DNA from 3 places in the Streptomyces glycanivorans genome. Region 2 is predicted to be linked to each of the others. Evidence: riboswitches for the same ligand, from Rfam matches in the RefSeq annotation. Region 2 holds a riboswitch; each other region holds the start of a gene.
What was found. A riboswitch is a leader RNA that binds a small molecule or an ion and turns the genes downstream of it on or off. The one in region 2 is predicted to bind cyclic di-AMP.
Positions count from the first base shown of each region.

Region 1: it holds a riboswitch for cyclic di-AMP, as region 2 does, so the genes downstream of both, P8A20_RS32520 (C40 family peptidase) here and P8A20_RS21355 (LysM peptidoglycan-binding domain-containing protein) in region 2, are expected to answer to the same signal.
Region 3: it holds a riboswitch for cyclic di-AMP, as region 2 does, so the genes downstream of both, P8A20_RS08940 (M23 family metallopeptidase) here and P8A20_RS21355 (LysM peptidoglycan-binding domain-containing protein) in region 2, are expected to answer to the same signal.

Region 1 is NZ_CP120983.1:7,320,580-7,328,008, forward strand. Features, by position in the region: gene P8A20_RS32485 (adenosylmethionine--8-amino-7-oxononanoate transaminase) at 1-871, opposite strand, end outside; gene bioB (biotin synthase BioB) at 864-2,081, opposite strand; gene P8A20_RS32495 (8-amino-7-oxononanoate synthase) at 2,226-3,374, shown strand; gene P8A20_RS32500 (DUF397 domain-containing protein) at 3,367-3,573, opposite strand; gene P8A20_RS32505 (helix-turn-helix domain-containing protein) at 3,510-4,463, opposite strand; gene P8A20_RS32510 (ATP-binding protein) at 4,697-5,128, shown strand; gene P8A20_RS32520 (C40 family peptidase) at 5,412-5,882, opposite strand; cyclic di-AMP (ydaO/yuaA leader) riboswitch at 5,911-5,989, opposite strand; gene P8A20_RS32525 (hypothetical protein) at 6,424-6,732, opposite strand; gene P8A20_RS32530 (ATP-dependent Clp protease proteolytic subunit) at 6,740-7,375, opposite strand.
Region 2 is NZ_CP120983.1:4,820,147-4,827,575, reverse strand. Features, by position in the region: gene P8A20_RS21380 (NAD(P)/FAD-dependent oxidoreductase) at 1-779, opposite strand, end outside; gene P8A20_RS21375 (Ppx/GppA phosphatase family protein) at 1,228-2,169, opposite strand; gene P8A20_RS21370 (DUF501 domain-containing protein) at 2,204-2,746, opposite strand; gene P8A20_RS21365 (FtsB family cell division protein) at 2,835-3,305, opposite strand; gene eno (phosphopyruvate hydratase) at 3,400-4,686, opposite strand; gene P8A20_RS21355 (LysM peptidoglycan-binding domain-containing protein) at 5,015-5,707, opposite strand; cyclic di-AMP (ydaO/yuaA leader) riboswitch at 5,708-5,881, opposite strand; gene P8A20_RS21350 (transglycosylase family protein) at 6,172-7,167, opposite strand; gene P8A20_RS21345 (cytochrome P450 family protein) at 7,273-7,429, opposite strand, start outside.
Region 3 is NZ_CP120983.1:2,123,649-2,131,077, forward strand. Features, by position in the region: gene P8A20_RS08920 (DUF5998 family protein) at 1-142, opposite strand, end outside; gene P8A20_RS08925 (bifunctional acetate--CoA ligase family protein/GNAT family N-acetyltransferase) at 216-3,110, opposite strand; gene P8A20_RS08930 (HPr family phosphocarrier protein) at 3,275-3,556, shown strand; gene P8A20_RS08935 (GntR family transcriptional regulator) at 3,728-4,432, opposite strand; gene P8A20_RS08940 (M23 family metallopeptidase) at 4,670-5,461, opposite strand; cyclic di-AMP (ydaO/yuaA leader) riboswitch at 5,475-5,642, opposite strand; gene P8A20_RS08945 (M16 family metallopeptidase) at 5,845-7,227, opposite strand; gene P8A20_RS08950 (M16 family metallopeptidase) at 7,254-7,429, opposite strand, start outside.

The sequences.
Region 1 (7,429 bases), 2.5 Mb from region 2:
GATACCCGCCGGTCAGCGCCTTGCCGACGCACATGACATCCGGGGAGACCCCGGCGTGCCCGGCCGCGAACAACTGCCCGGTCCGGCCGAACCCCGTCGCGATCTCGTCGAACACCAGCAGCACGTCGTGCTCGTCGCACGCCTCACGAAGCACCCGCAGGTAGGTGGGGGAGTGGAAACGCATTCCGCCCGCACCCTGCACCACGGGCTCCACGATCACCGCTGCCAGCTCGTCGGCGTGGGCGGCCACCAGCTCGCGCAGATGCCTCACGTAGGCGTCGTCGGGTGCGGCGTCGAAGCCGTCCGGCGGGGCGTCCGCGAAGACCTGCCGGGGGAGCGAACCCGACCACAGCTCGTGCATCCCGCCCTCGGGGTCGCACACCGACATGGGCTGCCAGGTGTCCCCGTGGTACCCGCCGCGCCACGTCAGCAGCCGGCGCTTGGCGGGCCGCCCCGCCGAACGCCAGTACTGCAGACACATCTTCACCGCGACCTCGACGGAGACCGACCCCGAGTCGGCGAGGAAGACGTGCTGGAGGGGCTCGGGAGTGATCTCCACCAGCCGTGTCGCCAGCCGGACGGCGGGCTCGTGCGTGAGCCCGCCGAACATCACATGGCTCATCCGGTCCAGCTGGCCGCGTGCGGCATCGTTGAGCACCGGATGGTTGTAACCGTGGACCGCCGACCACCAGGACGACATGCCGTCCACCAGTTCGAGCTGACCGTGGGCGGGTTGGGCGAGCCGCAGACGTACCCCCGACGCCGACTCCACGACCAGCGGCTCCTGCCGGCCCGGCATCGGGCCGTAGGGGTGCCAGACGTGGGCCCTGTCCAGGGCGCGGAGTTCCGCCGGGCCGATCCGGTCAGGCATTGGGTGCGAGGTCCGTCCCGGCGCCTCGGCGGCGGACCGCCACCAGGTCGTTGCGCGCAGTCAGGGCCTCCGACGGCTCCGGAACGGCAGCCGCACCGGCGCCCTCGCCGCACGGAGCGCAGCCGCCGACGTGCGAGCCGCACCCGCCGCCCTCGTGAGTACCGGAAGCGCCGCCCTCGTGCGAGCCGCAGTCCGCGGCCGCGGGGGCGCGGTGCCCGGGGAGGGTGGTGGTGTCCGCTCCCTCGACCTCGAAACCGGCGTCCGCGATCATGTCGAGATCGGTCTGGCCCGACTGGCCCTCAGTGGTCAGATAGTCACCGAGGAAGATGGAATTGACCAGGTTCAGGGCGAGCGGCTGCATCGAGCGCAGATGGACCTCGCGACCGCCCGCGAGCCGCACCTCGACGTCCGGGCAGACGAACCTGACCATCGCCAGGATGCGCAGGCACCGCTGCGGAGTCAGATGCCAGTCCTTCGCGAGCGGTGTCCCCTCCATGGGGATCAGGAAGTTCACCGGCACCGAGTCGGGATCCAGCGCACGCAGGGAGAACACGACGTCCACCAGGTCGGCGTCGGTCTCGCCCATCCCCGCGATCAGCCCGGAGCACGCCGAGAGTCCGGCGGCCTGCGCCTGCTGGACGGTGTCCACCCGGTCGGCGTACGTGTGCGTGGTCGTGATGTCCCCGTACGTCCCCTCCGAGGTGTTGAGGTTGTGGTTGTACGCGTCGGCCCCCGCCGACCTCAGCCGGTCGGCCTGGCCCTCCGACAGCAGACCCAGGCAGGCACACACCTCGACGCCCTCGTGCTGCTCCTTGATGGCCTCGATCGTCTGCGACACCCGGTCGACGTCGCGGTCGGTCGGCCCCCGGCCGCTGGCCACCAGGCACACCCGCTTGGCGCCGCCGGCCACGCCCGCGGCGGCGGCCTTCCGCGCCTCGTCGGGCTTCAGCCAGGTGTACTTGAGGATCTCGGCCTTGGAGCCGAGACGCTGCGAGCAGTACGAGCAGTCCTCGGGGCAGAGCCCGGACTTCAGGTTCACCAGGTAGTTGAGTTTGACGCGCCGGCCGAACCACTGGCGGCGCACCTTTCCGGCCGCGGCCACCACGTCGAGCAGTTCGTCGTCGGAGGTCGCCAGTACGGCGAGCGCTTCGTCCCGGGTCGGCAGTTCGCGCCGCAGCCCTTTGTCCACCAGCGTGTTCAGCAGGTCCATGGCCTTGATCCTGACGTACGGCACCGCCATCGGCCAAGGAGGAACCGGACAGTACGTCCGGTCGATGCTGTGTGTATTGCCACACCCTGGCCGGTTGCGCACCCGGCTAAGGTCTGTGAGCTGCCTACAAAAAGGGACCCGCTCATGTCCTACGCCCCCTTCGACTGGATCGACGACGAGGCCCGGCGCCGAGCCGCCGCCGGACTCGTCCGGACGCTGCGCCCCCGGGCCGCGGAGACGGAACTGCTGGACCTCGCCAGCAACGACTACCTGGGGCTGAGCCGCAACCCCGAAGTGACAGCAGCGGCAGCGGCGGCGGCACGGACCTGGGGCGCGGGTGCCACCGGGTCGCGGCTCGTCACCGGGTCCACCGCGCTGCACGCCGCACTCGAACACGAACTGGCCGCCTTCTGCGGGTTCGAGGCCGCCCTGGTGTTCTCCTCCGGCTACGCGGCGAACCTCGCCGCACTCACGGCGCTGACCGGACACGACTCGCTGATCGTCTCCGACGCGGGCAACCACGCCTCGATCGTGGACGGCTGCCGGCTCTCCCGGGCCGCCACCGCCGTCGTACCGCACGCGGACCCCGAGGCCGTACGGAAGGCGCTCCGGACGCACGGCGGGCGGGCGCTGGCCGTGACCGACTCCGTCTTCTCGGTGGACGGCGACGCCGCCCCGCTCGCCGGACTCGCCGGTGTCTGCCGCGAAGCGGGTGCGCCCCTCGTGGTCGACGACGCGCACGGACTCGGGGTGCTGGGCGAGGGCGGGCGCGGGGCGCTCGCGGCCGCCGGGCTCGCAGGCGGCGAGGGAATCGTGGCCACTCTCACGCTCTCCAAGTCGCTCGGCAGCCAGGGCGGAGCGGTCCTCGGCCCAGCCCGGGTCATCCGTCACCTGGTCAACACGGCCCGTACGTTCATCTTCGACACCGGACTCGCACCGGCGGCCGCCGGAGCGGCCCTGGGCGCGCTGCGTCTGCTGCGCCGCGAACCCGAACGCGCGGAGAGGGCAGGGGAGGTCGCCCTGGAACTGCACGGACGGCTGGTGGCGGCCGGCCTGACCGCCGTGCGTCCCGACGCCGCCGTCGTGTCGGTCCGTGCTCCCTCGGCCGAGTCGGCGGTGCGCTGGGCCGCCGACTGCCGTGCGGCGGGGCTCGCCGTGGGGTGCTTCCGGCCGCCTTCGGTGCCCGACGGGATCTCGCGGCTGAGGCTGACCGCCCGTGCCGACCTGACCCAGGAGCAGATCGGAGCGGCCGTGGACACGATCCTGACGACGGCGCCGCTGCCGGTCAGCTGACCGGGTGGTCGCGCAGTCCGGCCACGAACGACGTCCATGCCGTCGCCGAGAAGCGAAGCGCGGGCATCGACGTGTTCTTGGAATCCCTCACGGCGAGACGGGCGTCGCCGAGCGACGCGGCTTCCACGCAGTTGTTCATCCCGGTGCTGCGGCTGCTGCGCCGCCACCTCGGTGCGGGCTGTACGGGACGGTCGGACATCGTGCCCCCCTCGGGCAGTCTGAAGGTTCCGCCTGATCGCCGCGGCTCAGAGCGGCGATGAGGTCCAGCGAATGCTCCGGCGACAGCGCGTGCTCCTGCATCGTGCGGAAGGCCGAGCTGTACGCCTCAAGGTCTTCTCTCCGCTCCAGGTAGAGACTGCTCGTCAAGTGATCGAGAACGATCACATCCAGATCGAAAGTGGTCGAAAAAGAGAAGATAACGAACGGCCCGGTGAGGCCGATATAGCTCCCCGCGGAAAATGGCAGTAACTGGAGCATCACGTGCGGGAATTGAGCCACTTCCGTCAGATGGCGCAGCTGTCCCTCCATCACCCCGGGCCCGCCGACGCTCCGCCGCAGTACCGCTTCGTCGATCACGACGCTCAGCCGCAGCGGCCGGGGCGAGTGGAGGACGTTCTGCCGGGCGAGCCTGACCTCGACCAGCGAATCGAGCTGGGCGGGCGGCAGCCCGTCCAGTGAGGACCGGGTCACTGCCCGCGCGTAGTCGGCGGTCTGCAGCAGTCCCGGGACCACCGAGGTCTCCAGCGTGCGCGCGGCGAAGGCCTGCGACTCCAGGCTGATGAAGTCGCGGTACTGGGGCGGGATGAGCCCACGGTAGGCGTGCCACCACCCGTTCCCGCCGCCCCCCGCGGAGCCGGCGAGCGTCCGGAGCAGGGAACGCAACTGCCGGTCGTCCACGCCGTACGCTTCCATCAGCCGGGTCACGTCACCCGGTGTCACCCCGCTCGCCCCCGTCTCGATCCGGCTCACCTTCGACTGGTGCCAGCCGAGCAGTGCGGCGGCGTCCCGGCTCGTGAGTCCCGATGTGTGGCGAAGAGCGCGCAGTTCCTCCCCGAGCTTGCGACGGCGTACAGCAGGGCCGTTCCGCATGACGGCCTCCTCCCGTTGTCACGGAGGGCCGTACCCAAGCGGGGGCCGGCCCGGAAAGGGGCAAGTGTCGCGTCCGCACACGGCCCGGGCGGCGGAGTTCACCGTATTGGGCGATAGATATATGCATATCTTGGTGGATCGCCGTCATGGAGGGCGGCAACGGTGGCAGTCTGGCGCGAGGCACAATCCAGGCCGGCCGTGGGCCGGTCGGGTGGGAAAGGGACGGCGTCGCCATGGCAGACCATCAGGAAGCAACCGTCACTCTGCCGAGCGATCCGGTCTCGGTCTCCGCGGCGCGGAGATATGTGGCCCAAGTGGTCACGGACTGGGGCCTGGCCGAGGACGGCGACACCGCCGACACCATCCGGCTGATCGTCTCGGAACTCGCCACCAACGCCGTCCAGCACACCTTCGGGCAGTCGCCCACCTTCACCGTCGATCTCCGGCTCGACCGGGACGTCGAGTTCTACCTGGGTGTGACGGACAGCCACCCTCGCCGGCCCCAACGGCTGCCCGCCGCGGTGCGGCAGGACAACGGGCGCGGCATGGCGATCATCCGGGCCCTGGCGAAGGAGCACGGCGGCAGGCTCGGCGTCAGCCCCACCCCGGACGGGGGGAAGACCGTGTCGATCGCCCTTCCCTGGCCGGTTCCCGCGCAGGCGTGACGCTGTCGCACGCGTGACCGGGAGAGGTCTCACCCGGCGGAGGCCGGGCGTCGGACGGCGGGCGGTGACGGAGACATCGCCGACGACCACCTCCGGCACCACCGACAGGCCGAGGACCACGCCGACCGGCGCGGACATCCGGACGCGGCCCGGCTGCGGCCGTCGGCTGCGCCGGCCGCGTACCGCCCGTGCGATCAAGGGCGGCAGCGGCACGGCACTCACCGCGTCGGGGCTCGTGCTGGTGACCGGTCCCCTGCTGCGCCGAACCTGCTGGGGAGGAGTGTCAGCGGACCCTCCCGTACCAGACGTTCCCGGACCAGATCTTTTCCAGCCGGACCACGGCCCCGGCCTTGGGCGAGTGCCAGATCTTCCCGCTGCCGGCGTAGATCCCGACGTGGTACACGCTGCGGCCCGCGTGGAAGAAGACCAGGTCGCCGCGTTTCCGCTGCGACCTGGAGATATGGCGGGTCTTGTTGTACTGCTGCTGCGCCGTGCGGGGGAGTTTTTTTCCGGCCTTCTTGAACGAATAGAGCGTGAGCCCTGAGCAGTCGAACCGGGAGGGGCCCGTGGCTCCCCATCTGTAAGGGGCACCCTTCTTCGAGGCGGCGATCTTGAGTGCCTTCGTCGAGTGGGTGGCGGCCTCGGCTTCGTCCACGAAGCCCGGGGCCAGCACGGTGGTGCCTACGGCGAAGGTCAGAACCGAGGCCGTACCGACCCGGGCGAACAGAGACGGGACATGAACCTGCGCAGTCATGCGCAACCCTTCGTCAGCCGCCTGTGAAGGATGACCTGTCGGGTTCGGGCTGGCGAAGTTGCCCGGCCGCGTGCAGCGGCTTCACCCCGAGGGCCGTCCGGATCTCCGGCCGGCCCGTTGTGCTCGGGTCCTCCACTCCTGCCGATCCACTCCTGTCGACCAGGCATCCGGACGGCGGCAGGACTCGGCGTCCGCCCGGACCGCCCCGCCGCGGCGGCGGGGGCTTGTCGTCCCAGGGATCTTTACCTACGCGCCGCCGGATTTCCTGTCTGAAGTGGCGGTATGTGAGAGTCGTCACGACTGATCCGATCGAGTGGACGCCGCGTGCGCGGAGCCGCGGCGGCCGGACCTGACCAGCCGTGTACCAGCGGTGGAACGACGTATTACGTTCAGTGTCCGCGTCGGATGCGCAAGTTGGGCTGTCCCTCGGGCGGGGGACCTTCTACGCCGATCGAGCGAGGGAAACTCATCGGCCTGCCGGGCGTGTCGTACACGTGTGCCGAAAGGGCCGGTGTGATCGGCGAGTCGGTGGTGAACACGGTCAACTCGACGGCTCCTGAGGCAGGGCCACCCGGCCCGCCCGGCGCTCTCCGTCCAGCAGTCGCAACGCCCTGGCCAGGGTGTCCGCATGGATCTGCGACTCACCCCGCTCATGCATCAGCACGAGTGCGTCCCGTAAGGCCACCGCCCGCGACGCGAGGGCCTGGGCCGCCCGCAGCGCTCCGTAGGTGTCGCTGCCCCGGGCGGGATTGATGCGCCCGACCTGGTCGAGCACCTCCAGATAGCAGTCGATGAACTCGGCCTCGGCGCGGGTCAGTGCGGGAAGCTGCGGGAACTGGGGTGGGAGCATCGGGCGTTCACCTCGACGAGTGCGGCGGCTGGGGCGGCGTGCGGTTCTCCACGACGTGGTCCACCAGTCCGTACGCCAGGGCGGCCTCGGCGTCGAGGATGGTGTCCCGTTCGATGTCGGCGGCGATCCGGCCCGTGGAACGACCCGTGTGGCGGGCCAGCATGGCCGTGAGCAGCTCGCGCTCGCGCGTCAACTCGCGGGCTCGGATGTCGAGATCGGACAGCTGGCCCTGCACCGGCTCGTCCAGAACGGGTTGCTGGATGAGTACCCGGGCGCCAGGCAGGGCATGTCGGCGTCCCGGTGAGCCGGCGGCGAGGAGCACGGCGGCGGCCGCCCCCGCCTGCCCGAGACAGAAGGTCTCCACCTCGCAGGCGAGGAACTGAATGGTGTCGTAGATCGCCGTCATCGCGTGGAACGAGCCCCCGGGCGAGTTGATGTACAGGGAAAGCGGCCGGTCCGGGTCCGCGTGCTCCAGATACATGAACTGGGCGACGAGGTCGGTCGCCGCGGTGTCGTCGACAGGCGTACCGAGGAAGACGATCCGCTCGGACAGCAGCTTCGCGTACGGATCCGTGTTCCGGGTTCCGTGGGCGGTGCGCTCGGTGAACTCGGGCAGAACGTAGCGGGCGGCGGGACGGAACATGGCGGTGCCTCTCCTGGACCTCGGACTGCATGAATTCGAAGTACGTAAAAAATG
Region 2 (7,429 bases):
GAGTCGACCTCGAGGCCGTTCTTCAGGACGACGTGACCGTCGACGCAGGAGTCCATGGAGGTCGAGAGGTAGACCTCGACACCACGGCTCTCCAGGTGCTCCTTGCCGTACGCGCCCAGCTTCGGGCCGACCTCGGGAAGGATCTTGTCGGCGGCGTCGACCAGGATGAAGCGCATGTCCTCGCGCTTCACGCTCGTGTAGTACTTGGCCGCGTCGCGCGCCATGTCCTCGACCTCGCCGATGGTCTCCGCGCCGGCGAAGCCGCCACCCACGAAGACGAACGTCAGCGCCTTGCGGCGGACGTCCTCATCGGTCGTCGAGTCGGCCTTGTCCAGCTGCTCGAGGACGTGGTTGCGCAGACCGATGGCCTCCTCGATGCCCTTCATGCCGATGCCCTGCTCGGCGAGGCCGGGGATCGGGAAGGTACGGGAGACCGCGCCCATCGCGATGACCAGGTAGTCGAAGGGCAGCTCGTAGGCCTCGCCGACGAGCGGCGCGACCGTGGCGACCTTGCGGTCCTGATCGATGGTCGTGACACGGCCGGTGAGAACCTCGGCCTTCGGCAGTACGCGTCGCAGCGGGACGACGACGTGCCGAGGCGAGATGCTGCCGGCAGCAGCTTCGGGGAGGAAGGGCTGGTACGTCATGTACGAGCGCGGGTCGACGACCGTGACGGTCGCCTCTCCATACCGCATCTTCTTCAGAATGCGACGAGCTGCGTACAGGCCTACGTACCCACCGCCTACAACGAGGATCCTGGGACGCTCCGTGGTGCTCATGCCATCGAGTATCCACCCCCCTCGGGGGGCACGCTCGTGAGCCCCTTCACAAGGTATGGGCCACCCTCTGCTACACTTCGCCGCCCACGTGACCCAGGTCATGGTGCGGGTGGGGAACCAGGACGCTCCGGCGAACGTTGTTCACCACTTGTGAGCTGGCCCTGGAGCCACCGACGGGGATGAACCACCCGCCCGGGACACGTCCCGGCCACACCCCCGAAACGTCCGCGCAGCGTCCGCGTGCCGGCCCCGGGCCGCCCGGACAGCCCCCCGGAGGAAGAACTTCGCCCAGTAGGGCCGAATTCCTTGTGAAGAAGTTCACGAACTTCGTCGCGGCGCCTTGCGAAAGGCCTCCCCGGACGGGTCCGGGGAGGCCTTTCGCAAGCTCAGAAGTGCAGGCCGGAATGCGTTTGAGCAGCAGCTCACCGCGTCCGCACCACCCCTGTGATCAGGCTGCCGACCAGGCGATCCCGTCGAGGATGTCGTGCTCACTGACGACGACCTCACGGGCACCGGTCCGCTCCATCACGGCGAGCAGGACGAGGGCGCCCGAGGCGATCACGTCGACCCGGCCCGGGTGCATCGCCGGGATCGCCGCGCGTTCCTCGTGCGTCGAGGCCAGCAGCCTCTCCGTGATCTCCCGGACGCGCTCGACGGAGACCCGGGAGTGGTGGATCGCCTCGGAGTCGTACTCCTCCAGCCCGAGCGCCATCGCGGCGACGGTGGTGACCGTCCCCGCCAGGCCGACGAGCGTCGCCGCGGAGGAGATCGGCACGGTCTCCTCCGCCAGGTCCAGAGCGGCGTCGACGTCCGCGCGGATCGCGGCGATCCGGTCGGGCGTCGGGGGGTCCACCACGGTCCCGTCCACGACGAGATGACGCTCGGTCATGCGTACGCAGCCGATGTCCACGGACCTGGCGGCACGGACACGGTCGTCGCCCACCACGAACTCCGTGGAGCCGCCGCCGATGTCCACGACGAGGTACGGCTTCTCCAGGTGGTCACCGCCAACCAGTTCCTTGGTGGCACCGTCGAAGGACAGCTGCGCCTCCCGGTCGCCCGTGACGACCTCGGGCTCGACACCCAGGATCTCCAGGACACCGCGGACGAACGTGTCGCTGTTCTCCGCGTCCCGGGAGGCGGACGTGGCGACGAACCGGATCCGCTCGGCACCGAGCTCCTTGATCGCGGCCGCGTAGTCACGGCAGGCGTCGAGGGTGCGCTCCAGCGCCTCGGGGGCCAGCCGGCCGGTGCGGTCGACACCCTGGCCGAGCCGGACGATCCGCATCCGGCGGTCGAGCTCGGTGAAGTCTCCGGTGGCGGGGTCCACGTCCGCCACGAGCAGGCGGATGGAGTTGGTACCGCAGTCGATGGCGGCAACGCGGGTCATGGGGCTCCTGTGGTTGTACGGGTACCGCGGAGGGTCAGGACGCGTCGGAGCCGGCTGCGGGGGAGCACGGCGTGACGCACGGGCCCTTCGCCCACCACTCCGGCAGCATCGCGATCGCCTCGTCGCCCAGCGGGTTCACCCCGGGGCCCGCCACCAGAGAGTGGCCGACCAGGACGTGCAGGCACTTCACACGGTCCGGCATTCCGCCGGCGCTCGGGAAACCCTCCAGCACCTCGATGGCGTCACGGCGGGCGATGTAGTCCTCGTGCGCGGCGCGGTAGGCGGCGGCCAGCTCGGGGTCCGTCGCCAGGCGCTCGGTCATCTCCTTCATGACCCCGTTGGCCTCCAGCGTGCCGATCGCCGAAGCGGCGCGCGGGCAGGTCAGGTAGTACGTCGTCGGGAACGGCGTGCCGTCCTCCAGACGGGGCTGCGTCTCGACCACGTCCGGGTTGCCGCACGGGCAGCGGTGCGCGATGGCGCGCAGCCCACGCGGCGGCCGGCCGAGCTGGAGCTCGAACGCGGCGATGTCCGCGGCGGTGGGCGTGGTGGATTCGGTCTGCGGAGGGGGCGTGTCCATGCCTGCCTTGAATGTCATCGGTCGGACTGTATGAATCGGTGCGGGGACGGGGCACGGCGCGTGCCCACGGTCCCGTAACGGTGCGGGGTCATTCCCGGTCGGCGCTGTCGACGCCGTCCCAGAGGTTCGAGTGCCAGGGCCGCCCCGTCGCCCCCGGCTCGCCCCGGCGCACGTCGGCCGCGTCCGGGTCGACCACCGTGTAGCCGGTCTCCCCGGGCAGCACGTAGTGCAGGTGCTGGCGCGCGAGGCGGCGGACGTACGCGTCGTCCTTGAGCCGCGCCTTCTCGTCACGCAGCTCCTCGGTCCGCCGGTGGGCCTCCTGCGAGAGCCTCTCCTGTTCGGCGATCTGGTCGCGCTGGGAGATGTACTGCCGCATGGGGTACGCGAGGGCGACCACCAGCGAGCAGACGATCAGCGCGAGGAACGCGGCCCGGCCGGTGAGCCGGGAGCGCCGGGCCTGGCGGCGGTTCTGGGACCGGTAGACGCGGGCCGCCGTCTGCTCCCCCAGCAGCCGCAGCCTGGTCGCGGTGGAGAACCGGTCGCGGTCCTTCCCGGCCATGTCTCACGCCTCCCCGTTACGCACGTCCGTCCCCGCACACGGTACGGGACCGGATGCGGGGACGGACGGAGGCTGGTGCTCCGGACTCGGGCTGTCAGCCCTCGTAGCGGAACCGCGGGAACGCCGAACGCCCGGCGTAGACCGCGGCGTCGTCGAGGATCTCCTCGATGCGCAGCAGCTGGTTGTACTTGGCGACGCGGTCCGAGCGGGCCGGGGCGCCGGTCTTGATCTGGCCACAGTTCACGGCGACGGCGAGGTCGGCGATGGTGACGTCCTCGGTCTCACCGGAGCGGTGGGACATCATGCACTTGAAGCCGTTGCGCTGGGCCAGCTCGACGGCGTCGAGGGTCTCGGTCAGCGAACCGATCTGGTTGACCTTGACGAGCAGGGCGTTGGCCGAGCCCTCCTCGATACCGCGGGCGAGGCGCTCGGGGTTGGTGACGAACAGGTCGTCACCGACGATCTGCACCTTGGAGCCGAGCTTGTCGGTGATGACCTTCCAGCCCGCCCAGTCGTCCTCGTACAGCGGGTCCTCGATGGAGACCAGCGGGTACGCGGAGACGAGCTCCTCGTAGTACTCCGTCATCTCGGCGGCCGAACGGGACTTGCCCTCGAACTCGTAGACGCCGTCCTTGTAGAACTCGGACGCGGCGACGTCGAGCGCGAGCGCGATGTCGCGGCCCGGGACGTAACCGGCCTCCTTGACGGCCTCGAGGATGAGGTCGAGGGCGGCGCGGTTCGACTCGAGGTTGGGGGCGAAGCCGCCCTCGTCACCGAGACCGGTGGACAGGCCCTTGGTCTTCAGGACCTTCTTCAGCGTGTGGTAGATCTCCGCGCCCCAGCGAAGGGCCTCGGAGAAGGACTCGGCGCCGATCGGCGCGATCATGAACTCCTGGATGTCCACGTTGGAGTCGGCGTGCGAGCCGCCGTTCAGGATGTTCATCATCGGAACGGGCAGCAGGTGCGCGTTCGGGCCGCCGAGGTAGCGGAACAGCGGGAGGTCGGAGGCCTCGGACGCGGCGTGCGCCACGGCCAGCGAGACACCGAGGATGGCGTTGGCGCCGAGGGAGCCCTTGTTCTCGGTGGCGTCCAGGTCGAACATCGCCTGGTCGATGAGGCGCTGCTCGGTGGCGTCGTAGCCGACGAGCTCCGGGCCGATCTGCTCGATCACGGCGAGGACGGCCTTCTCGACGCCCTTGCCCTGGTAGCGGTTGGGGTCACCGTCGCGAAGCTCAATGGCCTCGAACGCGCCGGTGGAGGCGCCGGACGGAACAGCAGCACGTCCCGTGCTGCCGTCGTCGAGGCCAACCTCGACCTCGACCGTGGGGTTACCCCGGGAGTCGAGGATTTCCCTGGCTACGACGACGTCGATGGACGGCACGAGGCATCTCCTTCTGGGATCTGACACTGGTTGGGCAGGGTCACTGTGGCCTTGCGCCACGAGCCTAACCGTCTCGGCCCGCTGCGTCGGCCGCCAGCCCGTCCCCTGGGACGAAAAAGGACCCAAGGACCTGCATAACGGGCAAAGCTCCAGAATTCTACTGGCAAGTAACCACAAGAATTGAACGCCGGCCCCCCGGGGCGGGCAGGCGGCCGCGCACGGATCACGCCCACCGAGGGGCCCTGACACGGCCACGGCCCGGCGCGCGGGGGGTATGCGCGCCGGGCCGGGCCGCCGGGGCAGGAGGGGGACCCCGGGCCGTTTCCGACTACTTCAGGTGGAGCTGCTGACCCGGGAAGATCAGGTTCGCGTCGTCGACGATGTCGTCGTTCAGCTTGAAGAGCTTCTCCCAGCCACCCTTGACCTTCTTCGCGTCGGCGATCTTGCTCAGGGTGTCGCCGGCCTTCACCTTGTACTCGCCGTCACCCTTCTCGACCTTCTGGCCGGTCGGGGTGGTGACGGTCTTCTCGGGAGCCGTGCGCTTCTCGCTGCGCGTGGTGGGCTGCTCGGCCTTGCGCTCCGGCGCGGCCTGCGGGTCCGTGTCGCCGTTCTTCGCGGAGCCGGTGTCGACGCCCGGGTCCACACCGTCGTTCGTCAGGCCGCCGGCACCGGCGCAGGCCCAGGCACCCGGGCCCTGCAGGTCGAGGAGCTTCTCGGCGGCGGCTATCTGCTGGCCCTTGGTGGCCAGGTCGGCGCGGGCGGCGTACTGCGTACCGCCGGCCGCGGCCCAGCTGGACTGCGAGAACTGCAGACCGCCGTAGTAGCCGTTGCCCGTGTTGATGGACCAGTTGCCACCGGACTCGCACTGGGCGACGGCGTCCCAGGTGTCGACGGAGGCGGCGGAGGCACCGGTCGCGCCCATCAGCGGGACCGCGACGGCGGCACCGGTGACACCGGCCAGGGTCGCGATGCGAACGGCCTTGGACGGGCGACGGTGCTTGCCCTTGCTGGAAAGCAGCATGGTTCTCCTCACCGACGCCTACGAGGTGAGCTGTCGGGTTCGGGCCTGTGAGTTGCCCGGCCACCCGCACTCGCGGACGGCTTCACCCCCAGCCGGTCCCCCGCCCGTCCTCCGACGGCCGGAATGCCGGCACTTACCTGGGTCCCCCGCTCCTGCCTACGGCGCTTTACGCGTCGGTCCCCTTCGGCCGACGGCAGGATTCGGCGTGACGGTCGAAGGTGCCCGCGGTGCGAGCGGCTCCGACCGTAGACACACGCAACCCCCACATTCAAAGATGGACATAACGGCCAATCAGCCCTTAACGGTCCAGCCTCATGGTCCGTTTTCGCAGGTCATGGCCAAAGTGGACGGACCGGACGGACGGGGCGTGCCAGTTGAAGCAAAGAGACCCATGTCTCACTTACGCATAAGTGGACATAGGTCTCTTAACTACCCCCACTTTCGGGGTGTTTTCCCGCTTTTGATCAGTTGGCCGCGGCCGTCTCCGCCGCGGAGTCCTGCGCATCCGTCACGAGACCGAGGTTCAGGCTCTGGCCGGGCAGGATGAGGTCGGGGTCGGAGCCCAGCTCGTCCTTGTTGGCCTCGTAGAGAGCGGTCCAGCCACCGGAGAGCTCCTGCGCGTCGGCGATCGCCCAGAGGTTGTCGCCCTCTCGGACCGTGTACGCCTCCTCGGCGCCCTGACGGGCCTCGGAGTCGCCCCGGGAGGCGTGCCGGCCGGACTCGCGCCCCTCGTCCAGCTCCGACCCGGTGCTGCCCTCGGGAGCCGGGGTGCCACGGTGCTTCCCGCCCGTCTCGGCGTCACCCTTCGCGGCGTGACCACCCTTCGCCGCGCCGGACGTCTCGGACGCCTCGGGGGACGGGGTGGCGGACGGCGACGCGTCGGTGCTGCCCGCGTCGTCGCTCGCGTCCGCCGTGTCGCCGGCGGCGTTGCCCTTGGACTCGCCCTTCTCGTCCGCCTCGTCCTCCGACTCCGCGTCGTCCGCCGATCCGGCCGGATCCGACGCCTCGGAGGACGGGGTCCCGGTAGCGGTGTCGGAGTCCTCCGCCGACGGATCGCCGCCCGGGTCGATGCCCGGCAGCGTCCCGTCCAGGGCCAGCCCGGAGATCACGGCGCAGCTGGGCCACGCCTGCGGCCCCTTGTCCTCCAGCACCTTCTCGGCGACCGATATCTGCTGCGAGCGGCTCGCGAGGTCGGCGCGGGACGCGTACGCCGTGCCGCCGTAGGCACTCCAGGTGTCCTCCGAGAACTGCAGGCCGCCGTAGTAGCCGTTGCCCAGGTCGGCACTCCACATGCCGCCGCTCTCGCATTCGGCGACCCGGTCCCAGGTCGACGCGTCGGCGGCTTGAGCGCCGCCCGCACCGAGCAGGGGGATGGCGATGGCCGAGCCGGTGACGCCTGCGGCGACGACGATGGCGGGTGCCTGGCGAGGGCGACGGTGTCTGCCGGTCGCGGAGCCCATGGGATTGCCTTCCGTGTGACTGACATGTGACGGGTGAGTCGAACGGTGAACCTAGCCGTACTCGAACGTGTGTCACAAGTCGATGCAGCGGAGATCACGTGAAAGTCACAGAGTTGACAGCGTGTCACCTTTACCGGCCGGCCGTCCGGGACCGAACTCCACCGGAAGGGTGCGCAGTCCACGCATGATGAGCCCGCCACGCCAGCGCAAATCGGCAGGTTCCGCAGCGAGCCGCAGGTCGGGGAGGCGTCGCAGCAGCGTC
Region 3 (7,429 bases), 2.7 Mb from region 2:
TGGTCTCCTGGTGCACCAGGTACGAAGCGACCGGCTCCCCGCCGACGGCGGCCTCCACCGCCTCGGCCACGAGGGCCGGGTAGTAGCCGCTGCGCTCGATCGCCGCGCGCAGCCCCTGGGTCGTCGTACCGGTCTTTGCCATGCAGACCATCCTACGGGGGGCCGGTGACTGCCGGGGACTCCGTGCGCACGTTCACTCGCGGGCCCCTGCCCGGTCAGTAGCTGGGGAGCCGGCGGGGGCCGAGATCGCTGCGGGCGGGCGGCGGGGCCAGCCGGACGCTCGCCCCGAGGACCGTCAGGCCCTGTGTGGCCACGACGACGGGTTCCAGGGCGACCGAGACCACCTCGGGGTGATCGTCGACCAGCCGCGACACCCTCAGGAGCAGCTCTTCGAGCGCCGCGGTGTCCGCCGGAGCGGCGCCACGCCAGCCGAACAGCACCGGAGCGGCCTTGATGGACCGGATCAGCTCGGCGACGTCACGGTCGGTGGCTGGCACCAGGCGGTGGGCCGTGTCGCCCAGCAGCTCGGAAGGCGCACCGGCCAGGCCGAAGGAGAGGACGGCACCGGCAGCCGCGTCGATGGTCGCCCTGACGACGGTGTCGACGCCCCTGGGGACCATGGCCTGGACGACGGGCCGGAGTTCGGCGGGCGTGCCGAGCAGCTCGGTGAGTTCGTCGTACGCCCTGCGCAGGGCGTTCTCGTTGACGAGGTCGAGCCGGACACCACCGAGGTCGGCCCGATGCCTCAGATGGGGTGCGGTGGTCTTGAGGGCGACCGGATAGCCGAGCTTCGCGGCGGCTGCGACGGCGGCCTCCGGGTCGGGTGCGGGAAGCGCCGGCCGTACGGACACTCCGTAGCGGGCGAGCAGTTCGCGCGCCTCGTCGTGGGTGAGGGGGCGGCCACGGGGGTCGGGGTCCGGGCCGAGGAGCGTCTCGATCAGCTCGGCGGTGCCGTGCTCGTCGATGGTCTCGTCGAGGAATTCGGGCACCTTGCCGGGAGCTGCCGCGTGGCGGCGCCACTGGGCGTACTTCACCACCTCGGCCAGCGCGCGGACGGCTCGCTCGGCGGCGGGGTAGGCGGGAATCCGCCCGGCGGAGGGCCCGGTGCCGTCGGTGGGGCCCGCGCCGTTCGTGGCCGCGGCGTCCTCGCCGGGCGTGGCCGGGGCGGAGGTCTGCGCCTGCGGGTCCGGAGCGGCCGGCTGCGGCCCGGGCCGAGCGGCCGTGCTGGGCCGAGCGGCCGTGCTCGTGGCGGCGGCGAGGGCCTGTGCCAGGCCGCCCATCTCCACGTGCACCACCGCCACCGGCTTCCCGGGCCCGGTGGACGCCGCCTCACGCAGGGCGGCCGCCAGGACCTCGCCCTCGCCGGTCAGCGCTTCGCCGTTCTCACCGACCCAGGGGATCGCGGTGACGATCACGGCGTCGCAGGTGCGGTCGGCGAGCGCCTCGGCCAGTGCGCGCCGGAAGTCCTGCGGACTCGCCTCCGTGGTGAGGTCGCGGGGCGGGCGCGGGCGCAGCCCTTCGGCCAGGCAGGCGTCGTAGGTGAGGAGGCCGAGCGACTCGGAGTTGCCGAGGATCGCCACCCTGGGACCGTCCGGCAGGGGCTGGCCGGCGAGGAGCAGGCCGACGTCGACCATCTCCGTCACGGTGTCGACGCGGATCACGCCCGCCTGACGCATCAGCGCGGAGACCGTCGCGTCGGGGATACGGCTGACGGGTACGGCGTGGCCCGGCGGATTGGTACCGCTGTGCCGGGCGCCCTTCACCACGACCACGGGCTTCACGGCGGCGGTCCGCCGGGCGAGCCGGGTGAACTTGCGTGGGTTGCCGAGTGATTCGAGGTACAGCAGGGCGACATCGGTGTCCTGGTCCTCGTACCAGTACTGCAGGAAGTCGTTGCCCGAGACGTCGGCCCGGTTGCCCGCGGAGATGAAGGCCGACAGTCCGGCGCCCCGGCGGTGGAGCCCGGACAGGAGGGCGATCCCGATGGCTCCGGACTGGGTGAAGAGTCCGATGCGCCCGGCCTTGGGTGATTCGGGGGCGAGGGAGGCGTTGAGGCGGACCGCGTCGGAGGTGTTGATGATGCCGAAGGCGTTCGGGCCGATGATGCGCATGCCGTACGAGCGCGCCTGCCGCACCAGTTCCCGCTGCCGGTCCCGCCCTTGCGCGCCGCGCTCGGCGTAGCCGGCGGAGAGCACGACTACTCCCTGGACACCGTGTTCCCCGCAGTCGGCGACGACCTCGGGCACCCGGTCGGCCGGGACGGCGACGACCGCGAGGTCCACCTGCTCGCCGATCCCGCCCACGGAGCGGTGGGCGGGCACCCCCTCGACCGTGCCGAGGTCTTCGGCGAACGACGTGTTCACCGCGTACGTGCGCCCGGTGAAGCCGGAACCGAGGAGGTTGCGCAGCACGGTCCGGCCGACGCCGCCGGGCGCACGGCCGACGCCGATGACGGCGACGGACCCGGGGGCCAGCAGCCGCTGGACCGAACGTGCTTCGGCACGCTGTTCGCGGGCGCGCTGGACGGCGAGCGACTCGGCCGTGGGTTCCAGGTCGAGGGTGAGGTGGACCGAGCCGTCCTCGAAGCTCCGCTGCTGGGTGAACCCGGCGTCCCGGAACACTTTGATCATCTTGTTGTTGGCGGGCAGCACCTCGGCCGCGAAGCGGCGGATGCCCCGCTCCCTGGCGACCGCCGCGATGTGTTCGAGGAGGGCCGAGGCCACGCCGCGGCCCTGGTGGGCGTCCTGCACGAGGAAGGCGACCTCCGCCTCGTCCGCGGGGGCGGAGGCGGGCCTGCCCCGGTCGTCGATCCGGTCGAAGCGGACGGTGGCGATGAACTCGCCGCCGATCGTGACGGCCAGCCCCACCCGGTCGACGTAGTCGTGATGGGTGAAGCGGTGCACGTCCCGGGCGGAGAGACGCGGATACGGAGCGAAGAAGCGGTAGTACTTCGACTCGTCGGACACCTGCTCGTAGAAGCTGACCAGCCGCTCGGCGTCGTCCGTGGTGATGGGCCTGACGCGCGCGGTGCCACCGTCGCGGAGCACCACGTCCGCCTCCCAGTGGTCGGGGTACGCGTGATGCGGACTCTGCTCCGGAGTGGGCTCCATGGGCAAAGCCTACGGCCCGGGGCACCGGTCGCGGTGGGGCGGTGGCAGGGGCACGCTGGGGAGCCGGCGGGCGGTGGGCGACCGGCTTGCGGTGCCCGGCACAGCAGTCCGCACCGCATGAGAGACTGGTCTAGACAACTCATCGTTACGTGAAGGGCAGAACCATGGCTGAGCGCCGCGTCAACGTCGGTTGGGCCGAGGGCCTGCACGCCCGCCCCGCTTCCATCTTCGTCCGTGCCGCCACGGCCTCCGGCGTCCCCGTGACGATCGCCAAGGCCGACGGCAACCCGGTCAACGCCGCGTCGATGCTCGCGGTGCTCGGCCTGGGCGCCCAGGGCGGCGAGGAGATCGTGCTCGCGTCCGAGGCCGACAACGCCGAGGTCGCCCTGGACCGTCTGGCGAAGCTGGTGGCGGAGGGGCTCGAGGAGCTCCCGGAGACCGTCTGATCCCGGCCACTTCGCGCCGGAATTTTCCTGCGGAAAGCCGCGGCATCCCTCAGGGGATCCGCGGCTTTCCCTGTTTCCCGACCCGGCACATACGGCACCCGGAAACACCTGAATCAGGGCAGCAAAAAGAAAGCCCTTCGATAATTACCTTCTTTGTATACGGCGCAATTGTTAATGGCGGACTCCCGCGATGTTTACGGGGTGTTGCGAAGTCCTCACCCGGGCCGTGCCCGCAGCGCGTGCCGGGCGGTCCGCGCGCCGCAGCCGGTGGGCGGCGGTGGCCCGCTCCGCGTGCTGGGCGGCGAGCACCCGGGCCCGCTCCGCGTCACGACGCGCCACGGCGTCGACGAGGGCGCCGTGCTCGGCCCACGAGTCGGCGGGACGGACCGGCTGTTCGACGGCGTACATCCAGGCGATCTTGTGCCGGAGTTGGGTGAGGAGCGCGATCAGCGAGGGACTGCCCGACGCCTGGGCGAGCGTCTCGTGGAACCAGCCTCCCAGGGAACGCAGATCCTCCCCCTCGCCTCTGCGTACCCGCTCCTGCCCCAGTCTGACCAGGCCACGGAGCACCTTGAGATGCGCCTCGGTGCGACGCTGCGCGGCTCGGGCGGCACCGAGGGGCTCCAGGAGCATGCGCATCTCCAGGAGATCCGCGGCCTCCTGCTCCGTGGGCTCGGCGACACAGGCACCGGCGTGCCGGCGGGTGACGACGAACCCCTCGGACTCCAGAGTGCGCAGCGCCTCACGCACGGGAACGCGGGAGACCCCGTACCGACGCGCGAGCACCTCTTCGGTGAGGCGGCTGCCCCGCTCGTAGACACCGGAGACGATGTCGTCACGGATTGCCGTGCATACCGAATGCGCGGGAATGCGCATGTCCGAACCTCCGCCTTAATCCCCGCGAAAACGCGGCCGATCGACGCCTGTTCCGTGACTCTATTGCAACCGGCCCGAATTTCCGACGGCGGGGTGGAATCCATGGATATCTTCTGGCCAGGCAGCACTTCCGCGAGGGCTCCGGCGCGCGCGCTTTGGCGCTGACGCGACGAAGGCCCCGGCAGATGCCGGGGCCTTCGTCGCGTCCGTGCGGGCGCTGTGTCCTGCTGCGTGGGGTCAGACCTGGACGCCGTGGGCACGGAGGTAGGCGACGGGGTCCATGTCCGAGCCGTACTCGGGGGTGGTGCGGGCCTCGAAGTGCAGGTGCGGACCGGTGGAGTTGCCGGTCGAGCCGGAGAGGCCGATCTGCTCGCCCGATCCGATGCTCTGACCGACGGAGACGCCGATCGAGGAGAGGTGGCCGTACTGGGTGTACGTGCCGTCCTTCATCTTGAGCACGATGTTGTTGCCGTACGCGCCGCCCCAGCCGGCCTCGACGACCGTGCCGGCGCCGACGGCGACGACGGAGCTGCCGGAAGCGGCCTGGAAGTCCACGCCGGAGTGGCTACCGGAGGACCAGAGAGCGCCGCCGGACTTGTATCCGGTGGTGACGTGGGATCCGGCGACCGGCAGGTGGAAGGCGTTCAGCCGGGCGCGCTCGGCGGCGCGGGCGGCACGCGCCTTCTCCTCGCGGGCCTCCTTGGCGCGGGCCTCGGCCTTGCGCTCGGCCTCGGCCTTCGCCTCCGCCTTCGCCTTGGCTTCGGCCGCGGCCTTCGCGGCGACTTCGGCCTGGTGCTTCTGGGCCTTCGCCTGGGCCTCGATCTGGGCGGCGAGGGTGGTGTCGAGGGCGACGGTCTGGGTGAGGCCGGTGCTGCCGGCGGTGACCTCGGAGTCCGCGGCGAGAGCCGGGGAGGCCGTGGCGCCGATGACGCCGGTGGTGGCCAGGGCCGCGATGCCGGCGACCTTGGCGCTCTTGCGCGTCAGTCGGCTCGGGGCACGGTGCTTCCCGGTGGCACGGATGAACGCCATGGAGTGGCTGGTCCTTTCCTTCCTTCTCGCCTACCGGGTTAGCTGACGGGTTCGGAGCAGGAAGGTCTCCTACGGGCCGCCGGGCCTCTGACGAGGCACGGAGATCCGATTCACCCCAGGGACTTCGTGGGTCCCCGGCTCCCCAGGCTCGCGCCTGACGGGGACTCGGCGATGACTGTCCGGCGCCGCGGGCGCGGCAATCGTCCGGCGGACAGCCGGGCCGACGCTAGAGCGGGGCGCTTTCCCTCACCAAACGGAAAGGGTCTTTTGTCGCACATCCCACAGGATGAATGACGCTATAGACCTCGAAACGGACACATGACGGAACCCCGGCGAGCACACGCCCGCCGGGGTTCCGCCATGTCCTGTTCTGTCGGCTTCAGTCAGCCGCTGACGACGGACACCTCGCCGATTCCGAGCGCCCTGACAGGCTCCGCGATCTGCGCGGCGTCCCCGACCAGGACGGTGACGAGCCGGTCGACGGGGAACGCGTTGACCACGGCGGCGGTCGCCTCGACCGTGCCGGTCGCGGCCAGGCGGGCGTACAGCTCGGCCTGGTAGTCGTCCGGAAGGTGCTGCTCCACCTGGTCGGCGAGGGTGCCCGCGACGGAGGCCGCCGTCTCGTACTTCAGCGGGGCGACGCCCACGAGGTTCTGCACCGCAGTCTCGCGTTCGGCGTCGGTGAGGCCCTCGGCCGCCAGGGTGCGCAGGACCTTCCACAGGTCGTCCAGCGCGGGACCGGTGGACTCCGTGTCGACCGAGCCGCTGATGGCGAGCATCGCGGCGCCGGTCGCCCCGGAGGAGGAACCCGGCGCAGTCGAGCGAAGCACCTGCCCGAAGGCCCGCACGCCGTAGGTGTAGCCCTTCTCCTCACGCAGCACGCGGTCCAGCCGCGAGGTCAGCGTGCCACCCAGGCAGTACGTGCCGAGGACCTGGGCGGGCCACACGCTGTCGTGCCGGTCCGCGCCGATGCGGCCGATCAGCAGCTGCGTCTGCACGGCTCCGGGACGGTCCACGATGACCACGCGGCCGGTGTCGTCCGCGGTGATCGGGGGGACGGGCCGGGCCTGGCCGGCGTTGCCCGACCAGTCCCCCACGGTGTCGGCGAGGAGCGCGTCCAGGTCCACCCCGGTGAGGTCGCCGACGACGACCGCCGTCGCGGTGGACGGGCGGACATGGGCGTCGTAGAAGGCGCGTACGGCGGCGGCGTCGATCCGGCGGACCGTCTCCTCCGTGCCCTGGCGCGGACGCGACATCCGCGCCGTGGCGGGGAAGAGCTCCTTGGAGAGCTGCTTGGCGGCCCGGCGGGCCGGGTTGGCCTGCTCGTGCGGGATCTCGTCGAGCCGGTTGCCCACCAGCCGCTCGATCTCGCTCTCCGCGAAGGCCGGGGCCCGCAGGGACTCGGCGACGAGGCCGAGGGCCTTGGCCAGCCGGGAGACCGGGACCTCCAGGGAGACGCGGAGGCCCGGGTGGTCCGCATGGGCGTCCAGCGTGGCGCCGCACCGCTCCAGCTCGGCGGCGAACTCCTCCGCGGAGCGCTTGTCGGTGCCCTCGGACAGTGCGCGCGCCATGATCGTGGCCACACCGTCCAGCCCCTCGGGCTCGGCGTCCAGCGGGGCGTCGAGGAAGATCTCCACGGCGACGATCTGCTGGCCCGGCCGGTGACAGCGCAACACGGTCAGCCCGTTGGGCAGGGCGCCCCGCTCGGGTGCGGGGAAGGCCCAGGGCCGGGCCTCGCCGGCGGTCGGCTGCGGGTGGTACTCCATCGCTACTCCAGTCACGGCGGCGTCGGTCACTTGTCGGCCCCCTCGTGCGCGTCGGTGCCTTCGGCCCCGTCGGTCTCATCGGCCGGTTCGACCGGCTCGTAGACCAGGACCGCACGGTTGTCGGGGCGCAGGTGCGCCCGGGCGGCGGCCTTGACCTCGTCGGCCGTCACGTCCAGGACGCGACCCACTGCGGTCAGGGCGA